DNA from 4 places in the Rhizobium sp. WW_1 genome. Region 1 is predicted to be linked to each of the others. Evidence: predicted binding sites of a transcription regulator. Region 1 holds the regulator's gene; each other region holds the start of a gene.

What was found. The regulator PhoB, encoded in region 1, activates phosphate uptake and scavenging genes when phosphate is short. The targets are predictions, from matches to a motif close to TGTCATNNANCTGTCAT.
Region 2: pstS (phosphate ABC transporter substrate-binding protein PstS) is a predicted target of PhoB. The motif match lies at 3,355-3,371, and genes of this name have one in related genera.
Region 3: phnF (phosphonate metabolism transcriptional regulator PhnF) is a predicted target of PhoB. The motif match lies at 1,642-1,658, and genes of this name have one in related genera.
Region 4: BJ928_RS24840 (UDP-2,3-diacylglucosamine diphosphatase) is a predicted target of PhoB. The motif match lies at 2,766-2,782, and genes of this name have one in related genera.

What each region holds. Positions count from the first base shown of each region.
Region 1 covers NZ_RAIN01000001.1:1,029,967-1,035,383, forward strand. The annotation lists gene BJ928_RS04865 (aspartate aminotransferase family protein) at 1-561, opposite strand, end outside; gene BJ928_RS04875 (GcrA family cell cycle regulator) at 987-1,517, shown strand; gene phoB (phosphate regulon transcriptional regulator PhoB) at 1,604-2,287, opposite strand; gene phoU (phosphate signaling complex protein PhoU) at 2,319-3,032, opposite strand; gene pstB (phosphate ABC transporter ATP-binding protein PstB) at 3,084-3,899, opposite strand; gene pstA (phosphate ABC transporter permease PstA) at 3,914-5,248, opposite strand; gene pstC (phosphate ABC transporter permease subunit PstC) at 5,245-5,417, opposite strand, start outside.
Region 2 covers NZ_RAIN01000001.1:131,087-136,503, reverse strand. The annotation lists gene BJ928_RS00615 (hypothetical protein) at 425-751, opposite strand; gene BJ928_RS00610 (CoA-binding protein) at 862-1,290, shown strand; gene BJ928_RS00605 (O-acetylhomoserine aminocarboxypropyltransferase) at 1,460-2,743, shown strand; gene BJ928_RS00600 (cupin domain-containing protein) at 2,888-3,232, shown strand; gene pstS (phosphate ABC transporter substrate-binding protein PstS) at 3,550-4,521, shown strand; gene pstC (phosphate ABC transporter permease subunit PstC) at 4,597-5,417, shown strand, end outside.
Region 3 covers NZ_RAIN01000001.1:1,477,106-1,482,522, forward strand. The annotation lists gene dapB (4-hydroxy-tetrahydrodipicolinate reductase) at 1-141, shown strand, start outside; gene BJ928_RS07170 (2,3-bisphosphoglycerate-dependent phosphoglycerate mutase) at 167-802, shown strand; gene phnF (phosphonate metabolism transcriptional regulator PhnF) at 892-1,626, opposite strand; gene phnG (phosphonate C-P lyase system protein PhnG) at 1,728-2,204, shown strand; gene phnH (phosphonate C-P lyase system protein PhnH) at 2,204-2,830, shown strand; gene BJ928_RS07190 (carbon-phosphorus lyase complex subunit PhnI) at 2,834-3,943, shown strand; gene BJ928_RS07195 (alpha-D-ribose 1-methylphosphonate 5-phosphate C-P-lyase PhnJ) at 3,940-4,851, shown strand; gene phnK (phosphonate C-P lyase system protein PhnK) at 4,848-5,417, shown strand, end outside.
Region 4 covers NZ_RAIN01000009.1:122,566-127,982, forward strand. The annotation lists gene BJ928_RS24830 (ABC transporter permease) at 1-357, opposite strand, end outside; gene BJ928_RS24835 (MFS transporter) at 507-1,724, opposite strand; gene BJ928_RS24840 (UDP-2,3-diacylglucosamine diphosphatase) at 1,893-2,699, opposite strand; gene BJ928_RS24845 (glycerophosphodiester phosphodiesterase family protein) at 2,814-3,569, opposite strand; gene BJ928_RS24850 (NADP-dependent malic enzyme) at 3,794-5,417, shown strand, end outside.

The DNA of each region.
Region 1 (5,417 bases):
GCCCTGCACCGGCTCGATCAGGATCGCGGCCGTCGCGTCGGTGATGGCAGCACGCACCGCATCGAGATCGCCGAACTGAACCTGATCGAAGCCCGGCGCCTTCGGGCCGAAGCCCTCGATATATTTCTCCTGACCGCCGGCGGCGATGGTCGCGATGGTGCGGCCGTGGAAGGCGCCTTCGAAGGTGATGATATGGAACTTTTCAGGATGCCCCTTGGCAAACTGATAGCGCCGCGCCGTCTTGATGGCGCATTCCAGCGCTTCCGCACCCGAGTTGGTGAAGAAGACCTTGTCGGCGAACGTCGCTTCCGTCAGCCGCTTCGACAGCTTCTCCTGGCCAGGCACCTCATAGAGGTTGGACAGATGCCAGACCTTGTCGGCCTGCGCCTTCAATTCGGCGACGAGATGGGGATGCGCATGGCCGAGCGAGTTGACAGCAACGCCGGCGGCGAAATCGAGGTAGCGCTCACCGCTTTCCGTGACCAGCCAGACGCCCTCGCCTCGCTCGAACCGCAGTGGAGCGCGCATGTAGGTGTCATAAAGCGGCGTGGTCTCGGCCATGGCCATATCTCCTCGATCACAACTTTAAGGACCGATCGCTTCGGCTTGATGAAACGGGTCCGAAAAAATCAAAAATGCCGCCTTGCGGCGGCCCGGGCACTATTGATGTTTTGCACCGCGATGTCAACAAAACTGGCGCTTTGGCAGGTGCGAGAAAGCGCTTGCGGGCAAAAGAGATGGGTTCGACGGCGGCTATTGCAGAAATGCCACGCCCGGACAGCAAGTTGGGGAAAACCTCGAAATCGATTCCTCAAGATTCCGCCGACTCTTGTCACGGAGTCAGCCTCACACTAGGTTAAAAAGCAATTGCTAGACTGCATGCGGCGGAACTAGTCACCACAATTTTAGAGCGTTTCGTGCCTCGTTCCCATCCGAGGCAATGGTGAGGGATTCTGCCATCGGAAACGCGACAGCGGAGACAGGGCATGAATTGGACAGACGAACGCGTCGAGAAGCTGAAGAAGCTATGGTCCGAAGGATTGAGCGCCAGCCAGATCGCTGCGCAGCTCGGTGGCGTGAGCCGTAATGCCGTCATCGGCAAGGTGCATCGCCTGAACCTTCCCGGCCGAGCGAAGGCGGGCGGCACGACAACCGCAGCGCGCACGCCGAAGCGCAGCGCTGCCGCACCTCGCCCCGCCAGTTTCGGCTCGCGCGTTGCAACCCGTACGGTCGTCACCCGCCAGCAGGGCGCAACCATGCTGAAGGAAGAGATCGAGGTCGATTCCGTCAACGAAATTCAGTATCGCCCGGCTGCAAATGTCGTCGTTCCGATCTCCCGTCGCCTCGGCCTGACGGAACTGACGGAGCGCACCTGCAAGTGGCCGGTCGGCGACCCGCTGAAGGATGATTTCCACTTCTGCGGCAACGACAGCCCGGATTCGTCGCCCTATTGCACCTATCACCAGCGCCTGGCCTACCAGCCGGTGCATGACCGCCGGCGCAACAACAACGGCTGAAATCCAACGCAAGACAAAGAGAAACGGGCCCCTCGAGGCCCGTTTTCTTTTTCCGCCGCTATGTCGATGCCTGAGCGGCTAACCGCTCAGGCTTCCATGGAATAGCCCGCGCCGCGAACGGTGCGGATGACATCCTGCATATTGGAGAAATTCAGCGCCTTGCGCAGGCGGCCGACATGGACGTCGACGGTGCGTTCGTCGACATAGATGTCGTGTCCCCATACGCCGTCGAGCAGCTGCGAGCGCGAGAAGACGCGGCCCGGCGAGGACATCAGGAATTCCAAAAGGCGGAATTCCGTCGGCCCCAGCCGCACTTCGCGGCTCTTGCGATGGACGCGATGCGTCTCGCGGTCCAGCTCGATATCGCCGCAACGCAGCACCGTGGAGAGAACCTCCGGACGGGCGCGCCGCAGCATCGCCTTGACGCGGGCCATCAGCTCCGGCGTCGAGAACGGCTTGACGACGTAATCGTCCGCGCCGGTCGAAAGCCCGCGCACGCGCTCGCTTTCCTCGCCGCGGGCCGTCAGCATGATGATCGGCAGGCGCTCCGTCTCCGGCCGCATACGCAGCCGGCGGCAGAGCTCGATGCCGGATACACCGGGGAGCATCCAGTCGAGGATCAGAAGATCCGGGATGCGCTCCTGGAGACGCAACTCGGCTTCATCGCCTCTGAGGATGGTGTCAACCTCGAAGCCCTCGGCCTCGAGGTTGTAGCGCAGCAGAACGCTGAGCGCTTCCTCGTCTTCTACAACAGCAACTCTTGGAACCATGCGCCTATGGTCTCCCTTCTTCGCTTCCAGATTATTCCGTCACCGCGCCGACGGTATTGGCGGTATCGTCCTTCGGGCGCTCGCCTTCGGGCTGAGCACCCGTCGCCATGTAATAGATCGTCTCGGCGATGTTGGTGGCATGGTCGCCGATGCGCTCGATGTTCTTGGCGCAGAAGAGAAGATGCGTGCAGGTGGTGATGTTGCGCGGATCTTCCATCATGTAGGTCAGCATCTCGCGGAAGAGCGAGGTGTACATCGCGTCGATTTCCTCGTCGCGTTCGCGGATCGACACAGCCTTGTCCGGCGAGCGGGTGGCGTAGACGTCCAGAACTTCCTTGAGCTGGCTCAGAGCCAGTTCGGAGAGGTGCTCGATGCCGCGGGCGAGACGGCGCGGAACGCCCGTGCCCTGCACCGCGATGACGCGCTTGGCTGTGTTCTTGCCGAGATCACCGACACGCTCCAGATCGGAGGCGATGCGGATCGAGCCCATGATTTCGCGAAGGTCGGCGGCCATCGGCTGACGGCGGGCGATGGTGACGATCGCCTTGTCGCCGACTTCGCGTTCGGCATGATCGAGGATGACGTCGTCGGAGATGACCTTCTGTGCAAGAGCGGTGTCACTGTTGACCAGTGCGCGTACGCTGTCGCTGACCATCTGCTCGGCCAAGCCGCCCATTTCCGCAATGCGGCGCGTCAGGAACTTCAGGTCTTCGTCGTAGGCAGAGAGAATGTGAGTGGAGACCATTTTTCTATCCTCAAGGTGAACTGTGTGAAATGTGCCGCGCGCCTGACATCATCAACCAAAACGGCCCATGATGTAATCCTGCGTGCGGAAATCGTCGGGATTGGTGAACATCTTATCGGTGTCGTTCTCCTCGACCAGATGGCCGAGGTGGAACATTGCGGTACGTTGCGAAACGCGGGCTGCCTGCTGCATGGAATGCGTCACGATGACGATGGTGAAGTTTTCCCGAAGCTCGTGGATGAGATCCTCGACCTTGGCGGTTGCGATTGGATCGAGCGCCGAGCACGGCTCGTCCATCAGGATGACTTCCGGGCTGACGGCAACGGCGCGGGCGATGCACAGGCGCTGCTGCTGGCCGCCCGACAGGCTCGTGCCGGCGTCGTGGAGCCGATCCTTCACCTCGCCCCATAGACCGGCTTTCTGCAGGCTGGTTTCGACGATATGCTCGAGATCGGCTTTCGAACGATGCAGGCCGTGGATGCGCGGGCCATAGGCGACATTCTCGTAGATCGACTTCGGAAACGGATTCGGCTTCTGAAAGACCATGCCGACGCGCGCGCGCAATTCCACCACGTCGATGCTGTTGTCGTAGACATCCTGGTCGTCGAGCGTGATCTTGCCGGTGACGCGGCAGGTCTCGATCGTATCGTTCATGCGGTTGAGGCAGCGCAGGAAAGTGGACTTGCCGCAGCCGGAGGGGCCGATCAGTGCCGTCACCGTATTGGCACGGATCTTCAGATTGACATCGAAGAGCGCACGCTTGTCGCCATAGAAAACCGAAACGTCCTGGCCGATCATCTTGTAGGGGATCGTCATCATCTTCCTGGTCAATGCTCTTTCGCTTGCGGCTTCCGTCATCATGTTCATTTTCCGGCCCTCCCCTACCAGCGCCGCTCGAAACGGCGGCGCAGCAAGATCGCGCCGATATTCATCGCGACAAGGAAAAAGAGCAGGACGATGATGGCACCGGACGTTCTCTCGACGAAGGCACGCTCGGCTTCGCTTGCCCACATATAGATCTGCACCGGCAGCGCCGTCGAAGGATCGAGGGGCGATGCCGGATAGTTGGCGACGAACGCGACCATGCCGATCAGGAGCAGCGGCGCGGTTTCGCCGAGGGCATGCGCCAGCCCGAGGATCGTGCCCGTCAGAATGCCGGGCATGGCAAGCGGCAGCACATGATGGAAGACCATCTGCATCCGCGAAGCGCCGAGACCGAGCGCCGCGCTGCGGATCGACGGCGGCACGGCGCGCAGCGCCGAACGCGTGGCGATGATGATCATCGGCAGCGTCATCAGGCTCAGCACGAGACCGCCGACCAGCGAGGCCGAACGCGGCAGGCCCATCACGTTGATGAAGACCGAGAGGCCCAGCAGGCCGTAGACGATCGAGGGTACGGCTGCGAGATTGTTGATGTTGACCTCGATCAGGTCCGTCAGCCGGTTCTTCGGCGCGAACTCCTCCAGATAGATCGAGGCGGCGACACCGACGGGCAAGGCAAGCACCAGCACGGTCAGCATCAGATAGAGCGAACCAATCAGCGCGACGCCTAGGCCGGCTGCTTCCGGCCGGCTGGAATTGCCCGATACGAAGAGGCCGCTGTTGAAGGCCTTGTACAGCGCACCGCTATCGCCGAGCTGCTTCATCCAGGCGACCTGTCGGTCGGATACCTTGCGGTCCTTTTCATCGACCGTGAGATCGATCTGGCCCTTGTTGGCGGAATCGATATTGGCACTGGCAAGGAAGGTGACGTTTTCGGTCGTCCCTATGATCGCGGGGTTGGCGACGACACGGTCGCGCAGCGCGACCCTGGCGCCTTCCGACACCATCGCGGTCGCCTCGCGAACGAGGGCGCGATTGGCCGGATCGATGCCAAGCACCTTCACCAGCGCGTCGCGAACGAGAACCGGATAATTGGCAGCAATCAGCACCTTCGGGTCGCTGGCGCGCTTGCCCGTTGGATCGATCACCTTCTCGGTAAATTCGATCGGCAAGGTGATCGAGGTCTGGACGAAGGCGGTATAGCCGGTGCGGACCACGGTCGAAACGAGGATGATGAGGAAGACGAGACCGAAGATGACCGCGGTCATGCCGTAGGCGCGGAACCGGCGCTCGGCGGCATAGCGCCTGGCGATGCCGATATCGCGACGCGCGGGCGCGCCTGGCGTCAGGCCGCGCGGCATGTTCAGCTGAGGGGAGGATACAACATCGCTCATTCGTATTGCTCCCTGTAGCGGCGCACGATGTAGAGCGCATAGACGTTGAGGCACAGCGTCAGGCAGAAAAGCGTGATGCCGAGCGCGAAGGCGACGAGCGTCTGCGGCGACGTGAATTCCAGATCGCCGGTCAGCTGGTTGACGATCTTCACCGTAACCGTCGTCATCG
Region 2 (5,417 bases), 900 kb from region 1:
TATTACAGTTAACGCCGGTCGTGGTGGATAAAAAACGTATTAAAAATTACCTATATCTTAAGTATAGAATCAGAAGGCCGAAAAATCGTGGGGTATATCATTGCGGGAATACAAAAATTATTCTGTGGGAAAATTATGAAATAGCATATGTTTCGTGTTCACAATCGGTTCTCGTTTGAATTCATTGTGCATGCGATCTTTCTAATTTATATGTGAATAAATAGCGAACAAAGATTGCATTTCACGAGAACGCAACTCCGGAGCATCGGAGAAATCTTTGAAAGCGCTTTGAAGACCGGCTGAAGGACAGGCACGCAATGATGCGTTCACGGCCGCTTTGCCGAAAGCGAACCGTAGCTGGGACAATCAATGGTCGCATCGGACTAGTGAGTCGTCCACCACATCCAGCCGTAGCGCATTGTGCTCAGCGTCGGAAAATCAAATCATCGTCATCGAGGTCGGTCGTCGGCCGGCATATGTAGACCGGGCAGGAGGCGCGGTCTTTTGTGGGAAGATAGTCCTGCGAGGCGTAGTAGCCGAGATCGCATGCGCCGCTGTCCGCGACATAGCGGTCATAGAGCGTCATGTTCGGCGTTCTTCTGGCCGGGTAGCGCATGATGACGGCGCGCTCGCGGTTGATGACGGCCCTGGCCTCGGCGCAGGTCATGGACATTGAATTATATCGCGAAATGGCCAGCGCCGGCGTCGCCGCCGATGTGATGAGCAGGCCGAGCAGGATGAATTTTTTCATCTGAGTAATCCTCCCTGAAGTTGTTATAATACGGTATATACGTGGAGGCCGCGGTCGCGGTTTCCATAGTTGTGACAAATGCAGGTGTGATCGAGGTGGGAGGCTTCGTGATGAACCACGATAGTTATGACGATTCATATATAGCCGATATCCTCTTGTCCGTAAGGACCATTGCGCTCGTCGGCGCTTCGCCCAATCCTGCGCGCCCGAGCAACGGTGTGATGGCCTATCTCCTGAACAGGGGCTATCGCGTGATCCCCATCAATCCCGGACAAGCCGGCAAGGAAATTCTGGGGCAATGGGTCTATGCGCGCCTGGCGGATATTCCCGAGCCCGTCGATATGGTCGACGTTTTCCGGGCGCCGGAATATCTCCGGTCGGTCGTGGAGGAGACGATCATGATCGAGCCTCGGCCGCCGGTCATATGGGGCCAGCTCGGTGTGCGCGACGATGCCGCCGCCGCAAGAGCCGAAGCCGCGGGCGTGAGGGTCATCATGGACCGCTGCCCGGCGATCGAATATCCGCGTCTGGTCGCCTGATCCGAGATCGAGCGCGACGACGCGGTCCGGCCGTTTATCGCGCGATCTCACTGAAAGATGGCAAGTTTTTTCCGTGAGCCGGGACGCACGGCAAAGTTCGCGGTTAACTTTCACATGTCAGGCGCTATGATTTTCCCGACACGAACAAATTCTGGCGGGAGGAAGAATCATGCCAACGAACAATCCTGGATTCGACACGCTTGCGATCCATGCGGGCGCGCAGCCGGACCCCACGACAGGTGCTCGCGCAACGCCGATCTATCAGACCACATCCTTCGTCTTTCAGGATGCCGATCACGCCGCGGCTCTCTTCGGATTGCAGCAGTTCGGCAATATCTACACCCGTATCATGAACCCGACGCAGGCCGTGCTCGAAGAGCGCGTGGCCGCCCTTGAAGGCGGAACCGCGGCTCTGGCGGTCGCTTCCGGTCATGCCGCGCAGTTGCTTGTCTTCCATACGATCATGCAGCCGGGCGACAATTTCGTCGCCGCCAAGCGGCTCTACGGCGGCTCGGTCAACCAGTTCGGGCAATCCTTCAAGAATTTCGACTGGCGGGTTCGCTGGGCCGACCCCGCCGATCCCTCCACCTTCGAGGCGCAGATCGACGGCCGCACCCGCGGCATCTTCATCGAAAGCCTTGCCAATCCCGGCGGCACCTTCGTCGATATCGCCGCGATCGCCGCAGTAGCGCATAAGCATGGCCTGCCGCTGATCGTCGACAACACCATGGCAAGTCCATATCTCATCCGGCCGCTGGAACATGGCGCCGACATCGTCGTGCACTCGCTGACGAAGTTCCTCGGCGGCCATGGCAACTCCATGGGCGGGATCATCGTCGACGGCGGCACCTTCGACTGGTCCGCCTCGGGCAATTACCCGATGTTGTCTTCGCCGCGCCCGGAATATAACGGGATCGTGCTGCATTCGACCTTCGGCAATTTCGCCTTCGCCATTGCCTGCCGTGTTCTCGGTCTGCGCGATCTCGGCCCAGCCATCTCGCCGTTCAATGCCTTCCTGATCCTGACGGGCATCGAAACGCTGCCGCTGCGCATGCAGCGCCACTCCGACAATGCGCTGGCCGTCGCTCGCTGGCTGAAAGGGCAGGAGAAAGTGGCATGGGTGAACTATGCCGGCTTGGAGGAAGATCCGAACCACGCCCTGCAGCAGCGCTACTCACCGAAGGGCGCGGGCTCCGTCTTCACCTTTGGCCTGAAGGGCGGCTATGAGGCCGGCAAGGGGCTGGTCGAAGGCCTGCAGCTCTTCTCGCATCTCGCCAATATCGGCGACACGCGCTCGCTCGTCATCCACCCCGCCTCGACGACGCACAAGCAGCTCAGCGATGAGCAAAAGGTTGCCGCCGGTGCCGGCCCGGATGTGGTGCGGCTGTCGATCGGCATCGAAGACGTCAAGGATATCATCGCCGATCTCGAGCAATCGCTGGCAAAAGTCTGAGGATGGCGTCGGCCAAAGGCCGAAAAAGCCCGATGGCCATCTTTGAGGGCCGCAAGTTTCGTGTTTCTGTCGGTCCGCGAGCGCTCTGAAGACGCTTGCGGACTTCGTGCTTTGCGGCCGAGACTTGATCAAGGGGAGACCGGCGTGACGACCTATGTGCGACTGGATATGGACGGCGTCGAGCCAGAAATGGGTGCGCCCGCGCCGGACCGGCTCGTTTCGGGAGCTCCGATCTTCCGCAGCTGGAACATCGACGAGGCCGAAGGGGGGCTTTACGCCGGCATCTGGGAGGCGACTCCGGGAACATGGAAAATCGCCTATGACGAGTGGGAATATTTCAACATTCTCTCCGGATATTCCATTGTGACAGCCGATGATGGCGAGACCTTTCATCTACGCGCAGGCGACCGGATGATCTTGAAGCCGGGCTTCAAGGGGACCTGGGAAGTCGTTGAAACGACTCGCAAGGACTATGTCATCCATCTTTGAGTATGATGTTGATTCAAAACATGAAGATCGCTGCCCCCTGTGGACGGACGCAAGCCTTTCCATGCGGCTCCGCAAGGGTCATAGTGCTTGCTGCAAGTTGTGTCACCGCCGCTTCATTAAACTGTCATCAAACTGAAACAATGCGGCATTAGAGCCATCATTGTCGCCAGGAGATTGAGGTCGGGAGGTTCGTTTACCATGGGTATCTCGCGCCAATCTCCTGCTCGCCATCCTTTCATTCACTCGAGGAAGTGAGTCCAATCATGTTGAATCAGAAATTTCGTTCGCTTTGCCTGACTGCAGGCTTCATTGCAGCTATGTCCGTTTCGGCCTCCGCTGCCGACATCACGGGCGCCGGCTCGAGCTTCATCGCACCGGTTCTGTCCAAGTGGGCCGAAGGCTACAAGGCTGCGACGAACAATGTCGTCAACTATCAGTCGGTCGGTTCGGGCGCCGGCATCAAGCAGCTCCTCGACAAGACGATCGTATTCGGCGCTTCTGACAAGCCGATGAGCGACGCTGACCTCGAGAAGAACGGCATTGCCCAGTTCCCGATGATCTCGGGCGGCATCGTCGTTTCCTACAACGTTGAAGGCGTAAAGCCGGGCGAACTCGTCCTCGACGGCAAGACCCTGTCGGACATCTTCCTCGGCAAGATCACCAAGTGGGACGATGCAGCCATCAAGGCTCTCAACCCGGAAGTAAAGCTGCCCTCCACGGCGATCTCCGTCGTTTACCGCGCCGACAGCTCGGGCACGACCTTCAACTTCACCGACTACCTGGCGAAGGTTTCGCCGGAGTGGAAGGAAAAGGTTGGTTCGAACACGGCAGTTGAATGGCCGGTCGGCTTCGGCGCCAAGGGTTCCGAAGGCGTTTCCACGACCGTCAACCAGACGGCTGGCTCGATCTCCTACGTTGAATACTCTTACGTTGTCGCCAACCACATCGGTTTCGCGAAGATGAAGAACGCTGCCGGCAAGGTTATCGAGCCGAGCCTCGAAACGTTCAAGGCTGCCGCTTCCAACGCTGATTGGGCTCACGCAAAGAACTTCAACCTGATCATCACCAATCAGCCGGGCGAAAAGAGCTGGCCGATTGCAGCTTCGACCTGGGTTCTGCTTTACAAGAAGCCGGCTGATGCTGCTAAGAATGAAGAAGCGCTGAAGTTCTTCAAGTGGTCCTATGAAAAGGGTCAGAAGGACGCAACCGAGCTGTCCTACCTGCCGATCCCGGACAGCGTTGCAAAGGTTGTCGAAGAGTCCTGGAAGAAGGACTTCGGCACGAAGTAATTTGTGCTGACTGAAAAGTTGCGGCGGACAGGGTTTAGCCCTGTCCGCCTTTCATGATAGGACAAGGGGAAATCGATGGCTGATGCGACTCAGACGGCTGGCTTCCAGGCACTGGATACCTCCGCGGCTACCAGAAAATTCCGGATGCAAGATCGGATTTTCTATCTCATGACGCTTGGCTCGGCTGCTCTTGTCGTGCTTCTGCTGCTGGCAATTCTTGTCGTTCTTGTCATCGACGCCCTGCCGACCTTCCAGGCTTTCGGCCTTTCGTTCCTCTGGGGAACGAAGTGGAGCGCTCCCGCCGATATCTATGGCGCTGTGCCTGCCGTGGTCGGTACGCTGGTGAGCGCACTCATCGCCATGCTGATTGCCGTGCCACTTGGCATCGGCATCGCCATCTTCCTCACGGAATTGTGTCCCGGCAGTCTGCGCCGTCCAATCAGCACGGCCATCGAGCTTCTGGCCGGCGTTCCCTCCATCATCTATGGTATCGTCGGTCTGTTCATTCTCGTGCCGCTGATGCAGAACTATATCCTGCCCTTCCTTATCATGACGATTGGCGAGGTACCGGTGATCGGCCTGCTGTTCCAGCCGCCTGCGCCCGGCGTCGGTCTGCTGACCGCAAGCCTCGTGCTGGCCGTCATGATCCTGCCGTTCATCACCGCAATCTCCCGCGACGTATTCAGCACGGTGCCGCCGATGCTGCGCGAATCCGCCTACGGCATGGGCATGACCACATGGGAAGTGGCTCGCCACATTCTGATCCCCTATACGCGCCGCGGCCTCGTCGGCGGCATCATGCTCGGTCTCGGCCGCGCGCTTGGCGAAACCATGGCCGTCACCTTCGTCGTCGGTTCCGTGAGCCGCCTGCAGTCGTCGATCATCTCGCCGTCCAC
Region 3 (5,417 bases), 450 kb from region 1:
AGCGAGCGGCTGACGCTATCGCACAATGCCGGCGACCGCTCGCTGTTTGCGCGCGGCGCGCTGCAGGCAGCGCTCTGGGCGCGCGACAAGAAACCCGGCTTTTATTCTATGCTCGATGTTCTCGGGCTCTCCACACGTTGACCTGATCCTATCAAGGAGAAATTTTATGAGCGGTACTCTCGTTCTCGTTCGCCACGGGCAGAGCGACTGGAATTTGAAGAATCTCTTTACCGGCTGGAAGGACCCCGACCTGACCGAGCTTGGCATCGAAGAGGCCAAGACCGGCGGTAAGGCTCTGGCCGATTATGGCATCAAGTACGACATCGCCTTCACCTCGGCGCTGACGCGCGCCCAGCACACGCTTGACATCATCCTTGATGAAATCGGTCAGCAAGGCCTCGAAACTATCAAGGATCAGGCGCTGAACGAGCGCGACTATGGCGATCTCTCCGGCCTCAACAAGGACGACGCCCGCGCCAAGTGGGGCGAAGAGCAGGTTCATATCTGGCGCCGCTCCTACGACGTTCCGCCGCCCGGCGGCGAAAGCCTGCGCGACACCGGCGCCCGCGTCTGGCCCTATTACCTGACGGAAATCCTGCCGCGCGTTCTCGCCGGCCAGAATGTGCTGGTCGCCGCTCACGGCAATTCGCTGCGCTCGCTCGTCATGGTTCTCGATCGCCTGAGCAAGGCCCAGATCCTCGAGCTCAACCTCGCAACCGGCGTGCCGATGGTCTACAAGCTCAAGGCTGATTCCACGGTCGCCTCGAAGGAAGTCCTCGGCGACATGTCCGGCGCGCATTGAGTGCCAAGCATTTGGGGGCTGCAAAGCCCCTAGCCCTCTCCCTGCTTGCGGGGAGAGGGGACTATCTCTCTAAAGATGGCTTTGAGACATCAATTCTCGACGGTGAAGCGCACCCTGTCGGCGGCGAAGCGCGAAATCGAATATTGCACCGGGACATTGTCGAGATCGGCGTTCAGCGCCTGGGCGACCAGAACGATGGCACCCGGGGATAGCTGCAGGTCGGTGAGATCGCCTTCGTCGGCATGCGTCGCGGTGATCTCGGTGACGACGCGGACATAATCCGGCACGCCAAGTTCCTTGAACGCCTTCGTGATCGACCCCATTGCCCGATAGATCTCGGCGATATCGCCGAAACGCTCGGCCGGAAACCAGCTCGTGGCGCGCGATACCGGGCGCTGATCCGCGTGGCCGAGCGTTTCAAGCCTGACCAGCGGCGCGCCGGTCTTGATCTTGAGCTGCCTGGCCAATTCGCTGCTGGCCGCCTCCTCGCCTGATGCAAGCAATATGCTGCGCGTCTCGCGCACCTGATCGCCGATCCCTTGCGAAAATCGCGTACGCCTCGAAATCGGAAAGCTCAACCGCTCCTTGCGCTCGATCAAGGTGCCGCGTCCCTGCACGGCACGAACGATGCCTTCCTGCGCCAGCGCCGCAAGCGCGCTTCTGATCGTGTGCCGGTTGACCCCGAACTGCAGCGCCAGCGCCGTTTCCGGCGGCACCATGCCGGTTTCGTCGAAATCCCCGTGGTTGATCGAGGTGCGAATCCGGTCGGCGATCTGCCGCCAGAGCGCCACGCCCGTCTGTCTCTGTATCTTCTGCCCTGCCATTACGCCCACCCGCCCTGTCACACGCTTGTCACGACTCACTAATAGATATAAGACTATCTTGTATGGTTGTCTATATCAATAGACATTTGAGGAAAGACGCGATGAATTCAGCACAAAGGCAGGAAGCGGCCGCACAGGAGCGTCGGGAGCGCAAGCGCGTCGCCGATCTTCTGGCGCAGACAGAACGCGACGAGCTAGAGGCGGCATGGGAAGCATTGCCGAGCAAACCGGTGGTGCAGCCGGTGCGAGGACCGGAAACCGGGCTCGTCATGGTGCGTGGCCGCATCGGCGGCGGCGGCTCCCCCTTCAACCTCGGTGAAGTCACGGTGACGCGCGCTACCATCCGGCTGGCGTCGAACACCATCGGCCACGCACACGCGCTTGGCACCGATCGGGAAAAGGCCCGTCTTTCGGCGATCTTCGACGCCCTCTGGCAGCAACCCGCCACAAGGGATTTCGTCGAAAAGGCTGTTCTGCAGCCGGTCACCCAACGCATCGCAGACTATGATCGCAAGCGCGCCGAAGAGACCGCTGCGACCCGCGTCGATTTCTTCACCATGGTTCGCGGAGAAGACTGATGAGCCTTTCCAGCACCCCGACCTTCGGCAACGAGGCCCTGACCGGCGGTTTCACCGATCCGGTTTTCGACGCGCAGAGCGTCTTCAAGATGACGATGGACGCCATGGCACAGCCGGGCATCAAGCAGACCGTTTCCATCGACATCGCGCCGCCGGAACCGCTCGGCATCGCCGCAGGCGCCATCGGCCTCACCCTTTGCGACCATGACACGCCGGTCTGGCTCTCCAACGGCCTGGCCAGATCGAGCCTGCCGGAATGGCTGGCCTTCCATACCGGCGCTCCCGTCATTTCCGAACGACTGGAAGCGCATTTCGCCTTTGTCGAAGCCGGTATGGCGCTTTCCTCCTTCAGCCAGTTCGGCGTCGGCACGCAGGAATATCCGGACCGGTCGACGACGATCATTCTGGAAATCGAAAGTCTGGAAGGCGGCAAGGAACTGGCGCTCTCCGGCCCCGGCATCAAGGATGTGACCATGATCGCCCCGATCGGCCTGCCGGATGCGCTCTTGCGCATCTGGAACGACAATCGCGCCCTCTTTCCGCGCGGCGTCGATCTCATCCTGACGGCCGGCCGGCAGTTCCTCTGCCTGCCGCGCACCACCAAGATCATCGCGACGGAGATGTGACATATGTATGTTGCTGTAAAAGGTGGCGAAGCCGCCATCGCCAATGCTCACCGGCTGCTTGCCGACCGTCGTCGCGGCGACCGCGCGCTGCCGGCTGTTGGCATCGACCAGATCGTGGCGCAGCTCGCGCTGGCCGTCGACCGCGTCATGGCCGAAGCCTCGCTCTATGATCGCACCCTGGCGGCCCTTGCCGTTCGCCAGGCGCGCGGCGACATGATCGAAGCGATCTTCCTCCTCAGAGCCTACCGCACGACGCTGCCGCGCTTCGGCTATTCGCAGCCGCTTGACACATCGGCGATGAAGATCGAGCGCCGCATCTCCGCAACCTACAAGGATCTGCCGGGCGGCCAGCTTCTCGGCCCGACCTTCGACTACACGCATCGTCTGCTCGACCCGAGCCTGCTCACCGACGAGGCCGTCGACGAGCCGATGCAGCGTCCCGCCGAGGACGGCCGCATCATGCGCGTTTCGGAAATCCTCGGTCAGGAAGGCCTGATCGAGGGCGACGGCACGCTGCCCGTCGATCATGAGATCGGCGACCTGACGCGCGAACCGCTGGAATTTCCGATGACCCGCGATCTGCGTCTGCAGGCGCTCGCCCGTGGCGACGAAGGCTTCCTCCTCGCACTTGGCTATTCGACCCAGCGCGGCTACGGCCGCACCCACCCCTTCACCGGCGAAATCCGTATCGGCGAAGTGGAGGTGGAATTCGACGTGCCGGAACTCGGCTTCGCCGTCTCGCTCGGTCGCATCCAGGTGACCGAGTGCCAGATGGTCAACCAGTTCATGGGCTCGGCCAAGGCGCCGCCGCAGTTTACCCGCGGCTACGGACTGGTCTTCGGCCAGAGCGAGCGCAAGGCCATGGCCATGTCGCTGGTCGACCGCGCGCTGCGCGCCGAGGAACTCGGCGAAGACATTGTCGCGCCGGCCCAGGACGAGGAATTCGTCATCTCCCACTCCGACAACGTGCAGGCGACCGGCTTCGTCGAACATCTGAAGCTGCCGCACTATGTCGACTTCCAGGCCGAACTCGACCTGGTGCGGCGCATGCGCCGCGATTTCGAGGCCGCTCGCGAGCGCGGCATGGACCCCATGACGGAGGCAGCCGAATGACCGAACTCGCCACCTACAACTTCGCCTATCTCGACGAGCAGACCAAGCGGATGATCCGCCGCGCCATTCTGAAGGCGATCTCCATTCCCGGCTATCAGGTGCCTTTCGCCTCCCGCGAAATGCCCATGCCTTACGGCTGGGGCACCGGCGGCGTGCAGCTGACGGCCGCGATTATCGGCCCGCAGGACGTGCTGAAGGTCATCGACCAGGGCGCCGACGACACCACCAATGCCGTCTCGATCCGCGCCTTCTTCCAGAAGGTCGCCAATGTCGCCGTCACCACCCGCACGGAAGAGGCGACGATCATCCAGACGCGCCACCGCATTCCGGAAACCAAGCTTGGCCCCAATCAAGTGCTCGTCTACCAGGTGCCGATCCCGGAACCCCTACGCTTCCTGGAACCGCGCGAGACGGAGACGCGCAAGATGCATGCGCTCGAGGAATATGGCCTCATGCATGTGAAGCTCTACGAGGATATCGCCCGCAACGGCCGCATTGCCACGACCTATGCCTATCCGGTGAAGGTCGCCGGCCGTTACGTGATGGACCCCTCGCCGACGCCGAAGTTCGACAATCCGAAAATGCACCTTTCGGACGCGCTGCAGCTGTTCGGCGCCGGCCGTGAAAAGCGCATCTATGCCGTGCCGCCTTACACCGAAGTCGTCAGCCTCGATTTCGAGGACCATCCCTTCGAAGTGCAGCGCTTCGACAAACCCTGCGCGCTTTGCGGCGCCGAGCAGGTCTATCTCGACGAGGTGATCCTCGACGACAAGGGCGGCCGCATGTTCGTCTGCTCCGACACTGATTTCTGCGAAGACCGCCGTGCCCATGGCCATGCCGGCCACATGCTGGCGTCAAATGGGCTCGCATCCGATGGACTGCGTGGTGGCAAGGAGGCTGCCGAATGAGTGACTCACCCCTTCTGAAGGTCAAGGACATCTCGAAATTCTACGGTAGTCGCATCGGCTGCCGCGACGTGTCCTTCGAGCTCTGGCCCGGCGAGGTCCTCGCCATCGTCGGCGAATCCGGTTCCGGCAAGACGACGCTCCTCAACTGCATCTCGACACGGCTGCTGCCGACGACGGGCAGCGTCGAATACCATATGCGCGACGAGACCTATCGCGACCTGTTCCGCATGAACGAGGCGGAACGCCGCTTCCTGATGCGCACCGACTGGGGCTTCGTGCATCAGAACCCGGCCGACGGCCTGCGCATGACGGTTTCGGCCGGCGCCAATGTCGGCGAGCGGCTGATGGCGATCGGCAACCGCCACTACGGCAACATCCGCAACACGGCCATCGATTGGCTGGAGCGCGTCGAGATCGATGCCGACCGCATCGACGACCAGCCGCGCGCCTTCTCCGGCGGCATGCGCCAGCGCCTGCAGATCGCCCGCAACCTGGTGACCGGCCCCCGCCTCGTCTTCATGGACGAACCGACCGGCGGTCTCGACGTCTCCGTGCAGGCGCGCCTG
Region 4 (5,417 bases), on a different contig from region 1:
TTTCTTCGACTTACGTGTCGCAGTCTCATCGTCAGGATACGCATCGAATGCGGTCAGCAACTCATCGATATGCGGATTGGAACCCTCGATCGTGACGTGCGCCTTATGGGCTTCCTGGCTTTCCTTCAGTCGGCGGATCAGGAGCGCACCGGCCGTATCGACGTCCGAAAGGCCGGAAAGATCGATCACGACTTCGCCGCCGGAACTGCGCTTGGACAGTTGCTCGATCTGCCGCAACACGCCGTGGACATTCGCACTGCGCCAATTGCCCTCCAGCCGATAGCGATGGCCTGCACCCTCGGGCGCATCATCGATCTTCGGTGCATCGGAGCTTTGTTCGGCTGCTTTCAAACTCATGCGTCTTTCAAATCTGCCACAACATACGCCGACTCGGAGAGTCCGCATGATAACGCTTAATACACCGACTGTGCATGGAATCTCCATCTCGGGCCGGCGCCAACATATGTCACGGTTTTTTGATATCCAAATGAATTTGTTGCACCGCGTTAGGAGACGCCGTGAGCATCTCCGCCGATTGCCGGCTTTCTGGCTTGCAGCCCATACGCGAAAATGACCATGGCAAGCCCGAGCGCGGCAGTGCCGGCCATGACATAGTAACTCGCCAGATCCAGCCAGGCATAGAGATAGCCGGATGCCAGCGTCATCAAGCCCAGGAACATGCCGTTATAGAAGTAATAGGCGCCCTGGGCCGATGACTCCTGCGCCTCGTGGACAGATGCAACGATGCGCCGCTGAACGCCGGTATGGACGCAGGCATAGGTGCAGGAATGAAAACACTGGAGCACGAAATAGCCGAAGAAGCCAAAATTGATCGGAAACAGAATCCAGCGCAGGATGCACATGGTCGAACCGAAAAAGATGAGCGTCCACGCACTGAAGCGTCGGCTAAGTTTCTTCGACAGGAAGAAAACCATCACCTCGGCCGTAACGCCGATGCTCCAGAGGACGGCGATCTCCGCGCCGGAAAAGCCAAGCTTGCGCCAATAGATTGAGGCGAATGTATAAAGCATCGCGTGGCTCGACTGCTGCACCGACACTCCGATCATGGTGATGAGCAATTGCGGCGAGCGAAGGTTGCCGGTCGGTGACTGCAGGTTGATCGGCTGGTTGCGCCGGCGCGTCGGCCCGATACGCGGCGCGAAGAAGCCCATCAGCGTCGTCAGAATGAAGCCCGCGACCATGACAGGCAATACGGTTGCCCCGCCCCACATGCCGATCAGCTGGCCCCCAAGAAGGGTTGCCAGGATGAAGGTGATCGATCCCCATACCCGCATCGAGCCGTAATCGAAGCCCCAGCGGCGGACGCCCGACATGGCAATGGATTCGACCACCGGCACGTAGGGCGCATAGGTGGCGCCCTGTATGCCGTAGACGAGAAGCACCGGCCAGAAGTCGCTGGTCCAGTAGAGCGCGATGGCAGTCAGAAGCGACAAGGCGCCCGACCATAACAGCACATCGGCACGCTCGGTCATATGATCGGCGAGCACGGCGATGACGGGCGTCACGAGGACGCGCACGACCATGGGGATGGCGATCACGAGACCGATCTCATGATCGTTGAAATTCAGCCCCGCCAGCCAGACGGGAAAGAACGGTACGGCAATGCCGTTGACGAACAACGGGGCACAATAGGACAAGGCGGCGCGCAAACGGAAATAGGGAGGCGCACCCTCGCCCTGGAAGGACTTGATCGCGGGAATCATGACAGACCTGAAGGGAACTTACTCGTCCCTACCATGCTATCGAGAATACGACTATGGCGAGAAATGGCCAAAACCGTAACGTTTCGGAAAAATCCGAAGCTGACGCGGTTTTGCAGCGATCAATAATTATGACAGGCTATTATCAAGCCTGTGAAGAGCCGCGGATGGTCACGCGGCCTGAGCGCCGAGCGGTCGCGGCATTTCCTCGATAGGCGAGCCAACCGGCTGCGTCTCGAGAATACTCCGCCAGGTAATCAGCTCGAAGGTGCCGTCCTCGTGCTCGGCGATCGCCGTGCAGCTTTCCACCCAGTCGCCGGTATTGATGTAGCGCACGCCATCGAGGTCCTCGATGACGGCGTGATGGATGTGACCGCAGATGACGCCATCGGCGTCGTTGCGCTTGGCTTCTTCGGCAACGACGCGCTGAAATTCGCCGATGAAGTTGACGGCGTGCTTGACCTGCAGCTTTGCCCAAGCCGAGAACGACCAATAGGGCATGTTCAGGCGGCGGCGCACGGCGGCAAGGCCGATATTGATCAGGATCGCCATGTCGTAGGCCCAGTCGCCGAGATAGGCGAGCAGCCGGGCGTTGCGGACGACGACGTCGAATTCGTCGCCATGCAGGACCAGATATTTCTTGCCGTCGGCCGTTTCATGCATGGCGCGTTGCGCCACCTCGATGCCGCCGAAGTGCATTCCGGGGAAATCGCGCAGGAATTCGTCGTGATTGCCAGGGATATAGACGATCCGCGTGCCCTTGCGCGCCTTGCGCAGCAGCTTCTGCACGACGTCGTTACAGTCCTGTGGCCAATACCAGCTCCGCTTGAGGCGCCAGCCATCCACGATGTCGCCGACCAGGAAAATGGTATCAGCGTCGTGATGACGGAGAAAGTCGAGCAGAAAATCCGCCTTGGCGGCTTTCGAACCGAGGTGCACGTCAGAAATGAACAGTGTGCGGAATCGCCGGGTGTCCATGTTTTCATTCACGAACTCTATGTCCGTGCCCTATCCTAGCCTTGCCTATTCCAAAACCAGACTCGTGTTTCAGGAAGATGACAAACCCTGTGTCTGCCGGCCTATGAGGCTGCTTCAGCCACGTTTGGCAGCAATCGCCAGGTCGGGACGATCGCTCGTGAAACTGGCGACGCCAAGGCGAAACATATCTCGCGCCGCATCGGCGGTATGGGCGGCCCATCCATGCACCTTCATGCCATTTTTGCGAAAGAGCGCCACGACCTCGGCGTCGAGCGCATCGGCCCGTATCCCGATTTCCCGGACGCCGGAAGCGCCCAGTGCAGCCATGATCGCGCGCCAGCCAAGCTGCCCAGCTGCCTGCGGTGAGCAAAGGAAGATGAAACCGAGCAGTTCGCCGACATTGAGACCACGCTCGCCGAGCGCGGCGCCGAATGCTTCGAGACGGGGCAAGGAGAAGCTCGTCGCCATCGTGCGCGTCAGCATCCCGGTCGCCACCAGCTCATCGACGATGTGGTGCTCCATGTCCTCATATGGTGACCCGTCCGCTCTGGTCTTGATTTCCAGCCGGAGATCGACTGCGGACGGCCCGAAAATATCGATGGTCTCGCCGAGCGTCGGAATGGTTTCGCCTCCGCTTCCGATCACGACGTAGCGCATCAGTTCGTCATAGCTGAAATCTGCGATCGCGCCCTTGCCGTCGGTCATTCGGTCGATCGTCGCGTCGTGATGCACGACAAGCTTGCCGTCGCGCGTCTGGTGGACATCGAACTCGACAAGATCGACATCGAGTTTGGCGGTCTTCGAGAAGGCGAGCCTGGTATTTTCGGGCCACAAATGAGCACCACCGCGATGGGAAGCAATCAAGGTCATCCAGGAAATCTCCGCACGCGCTCTTCATAGGTCGGTGCGATGAATGCCTGATGACGCGGCCGCAGCGAGTTCGACCTGCCGGAAACGATCGTGCGATCCTTGCAAAAAAGGCAATTCAGTTTTGCCATGACAAAAACGCGTCGCGACGTCGATTGCATACTGTGAAGGTGAACCGATTGATGTATGCAGAAGACTCAAAGCGCAGGCAGGAATGGAGACGCGAGTTGGACACGAACGACACTTCGAAAGCAGCCAAGAACATGGCGAGCGGCAATCTCGACGAACAGGCGCTTTATTTCCATCGCTATCCCCGCCCCGGCAAGCTTGAAATTCAGGCGACCAAGCCGCTGGGCAACCAGCGCGATCTGGCGCTTGCCTATTCCCCGGGCGTCGCCGCTCCCTGCATCGCCATCCGCGACAACCCCGAAACGGCTGCCGACTATACGTCCCGCGCCAATCTCGTTGCCGTGATCTCGAATGGTTCGGCCGTGCTCGGCCTCGGCAATATCGGCCCGCTCGCCTCCAAGCCGGTTATGGAGGGCAAGGCCGTTCTCTTCAAGAAATTCGCCGGCATCGACGTCTTCGATATCGAAATCGCAGCGCCCACCGTCGATGAAATGGTCAATACCGTTGCGGCACTCGAGCCAACCTTCGGCGGCATCAATCTCGAAGACATCAAGGCGCCGGAATGCTTCGATGTCGAACGCCGCCTGCGCGAGCAGATGGAAATCCCTGTTTTCCACGACGACCAGCACGGCACCGCCATCATCGTCGCCGCTGCCATCCTCAACGGCCTGGAACTCGCCGGCAAGAAGATCGAAGACGTCAAGATCGTCGCCTCCGGCGCGGGTGCGGCAGCGCTTGCCTGCCTCAACCTGCTCGTCACCCTTGGCGCCAAGCGCGAGAACATCTGGGTCCACGATATCGAAGGTCTGGTCTATAAGGACCGCAACGTGCTCATGGACGAGTGGAAGTCCGTCTATGCCCAGGACAGCGACAAGCGCGTGCTTGCCGAGTCCATTCCCGGCGCCGACGTCTTCCTCGGCCTTTCCGCTGCCGGCGTGCTGAAGCCCGAACTTCTCGAGCAGATGGCCGAAAAGCCGCTGATCATGGCGCTCGCCAACCCGACGCCGGAAATCATGCCGGATCTCGCCCGCGCCGCCCGCCCGGACGCCATGATCTGCACCGGCCGCTCGGATTTCCCGAACCAGGTCAACAACGTCCTCTGCTTCCCCTATATCTTCCGCGGCGCGCTGGATTGCGGCGCCAAGACGATCAACGAAGAGATGAAGATGGCGGCTGTGCGCGCCATCGCCTCGCTTGCCCGCGAAGAACCTTCCGATGTCGCCGCCCGCGCCTATTCGGGCGAGACGCCAGTCTTCGGCCCCAACTATCTGATCCCCTCGCCCTTCGACCCGCGCCTGATCCTGCGCATCGCCCCGGCCGTGGCGAAGGCTGCCGCCGATAGCGGCGTGGCTCTGCGTCCGATCATGGATTTCGACGCCTACATGGACGAGCTTAACCGCTTCGTCTTCCGCTCCGGCTTCATCATGAAGCCGATCTTTGCGGCCGCGAAGATCGCGGAACGCAAGCGCGTCGTCTTCTCCGAAGGCGAGGACGAGCGCGTGCTGCGTGCCGCCCAGGTCCTGCTCGAGGAAGGCACTGCCATCCCGATCCTGATCGGCCGCCCCTCCGTCATCGAAACCCGCCTGAAGCGCTATGGTCTGAAGATCCGCCCGAATACGGATTTCGCCGTCATCAATCCCGAAGACGATCCGCGTTTCCGCGAGTATGTCGATCTCTACTTCTCGCTGGTCGGTCGTGCCGGCGTGATCCCGGAAGCTGCCC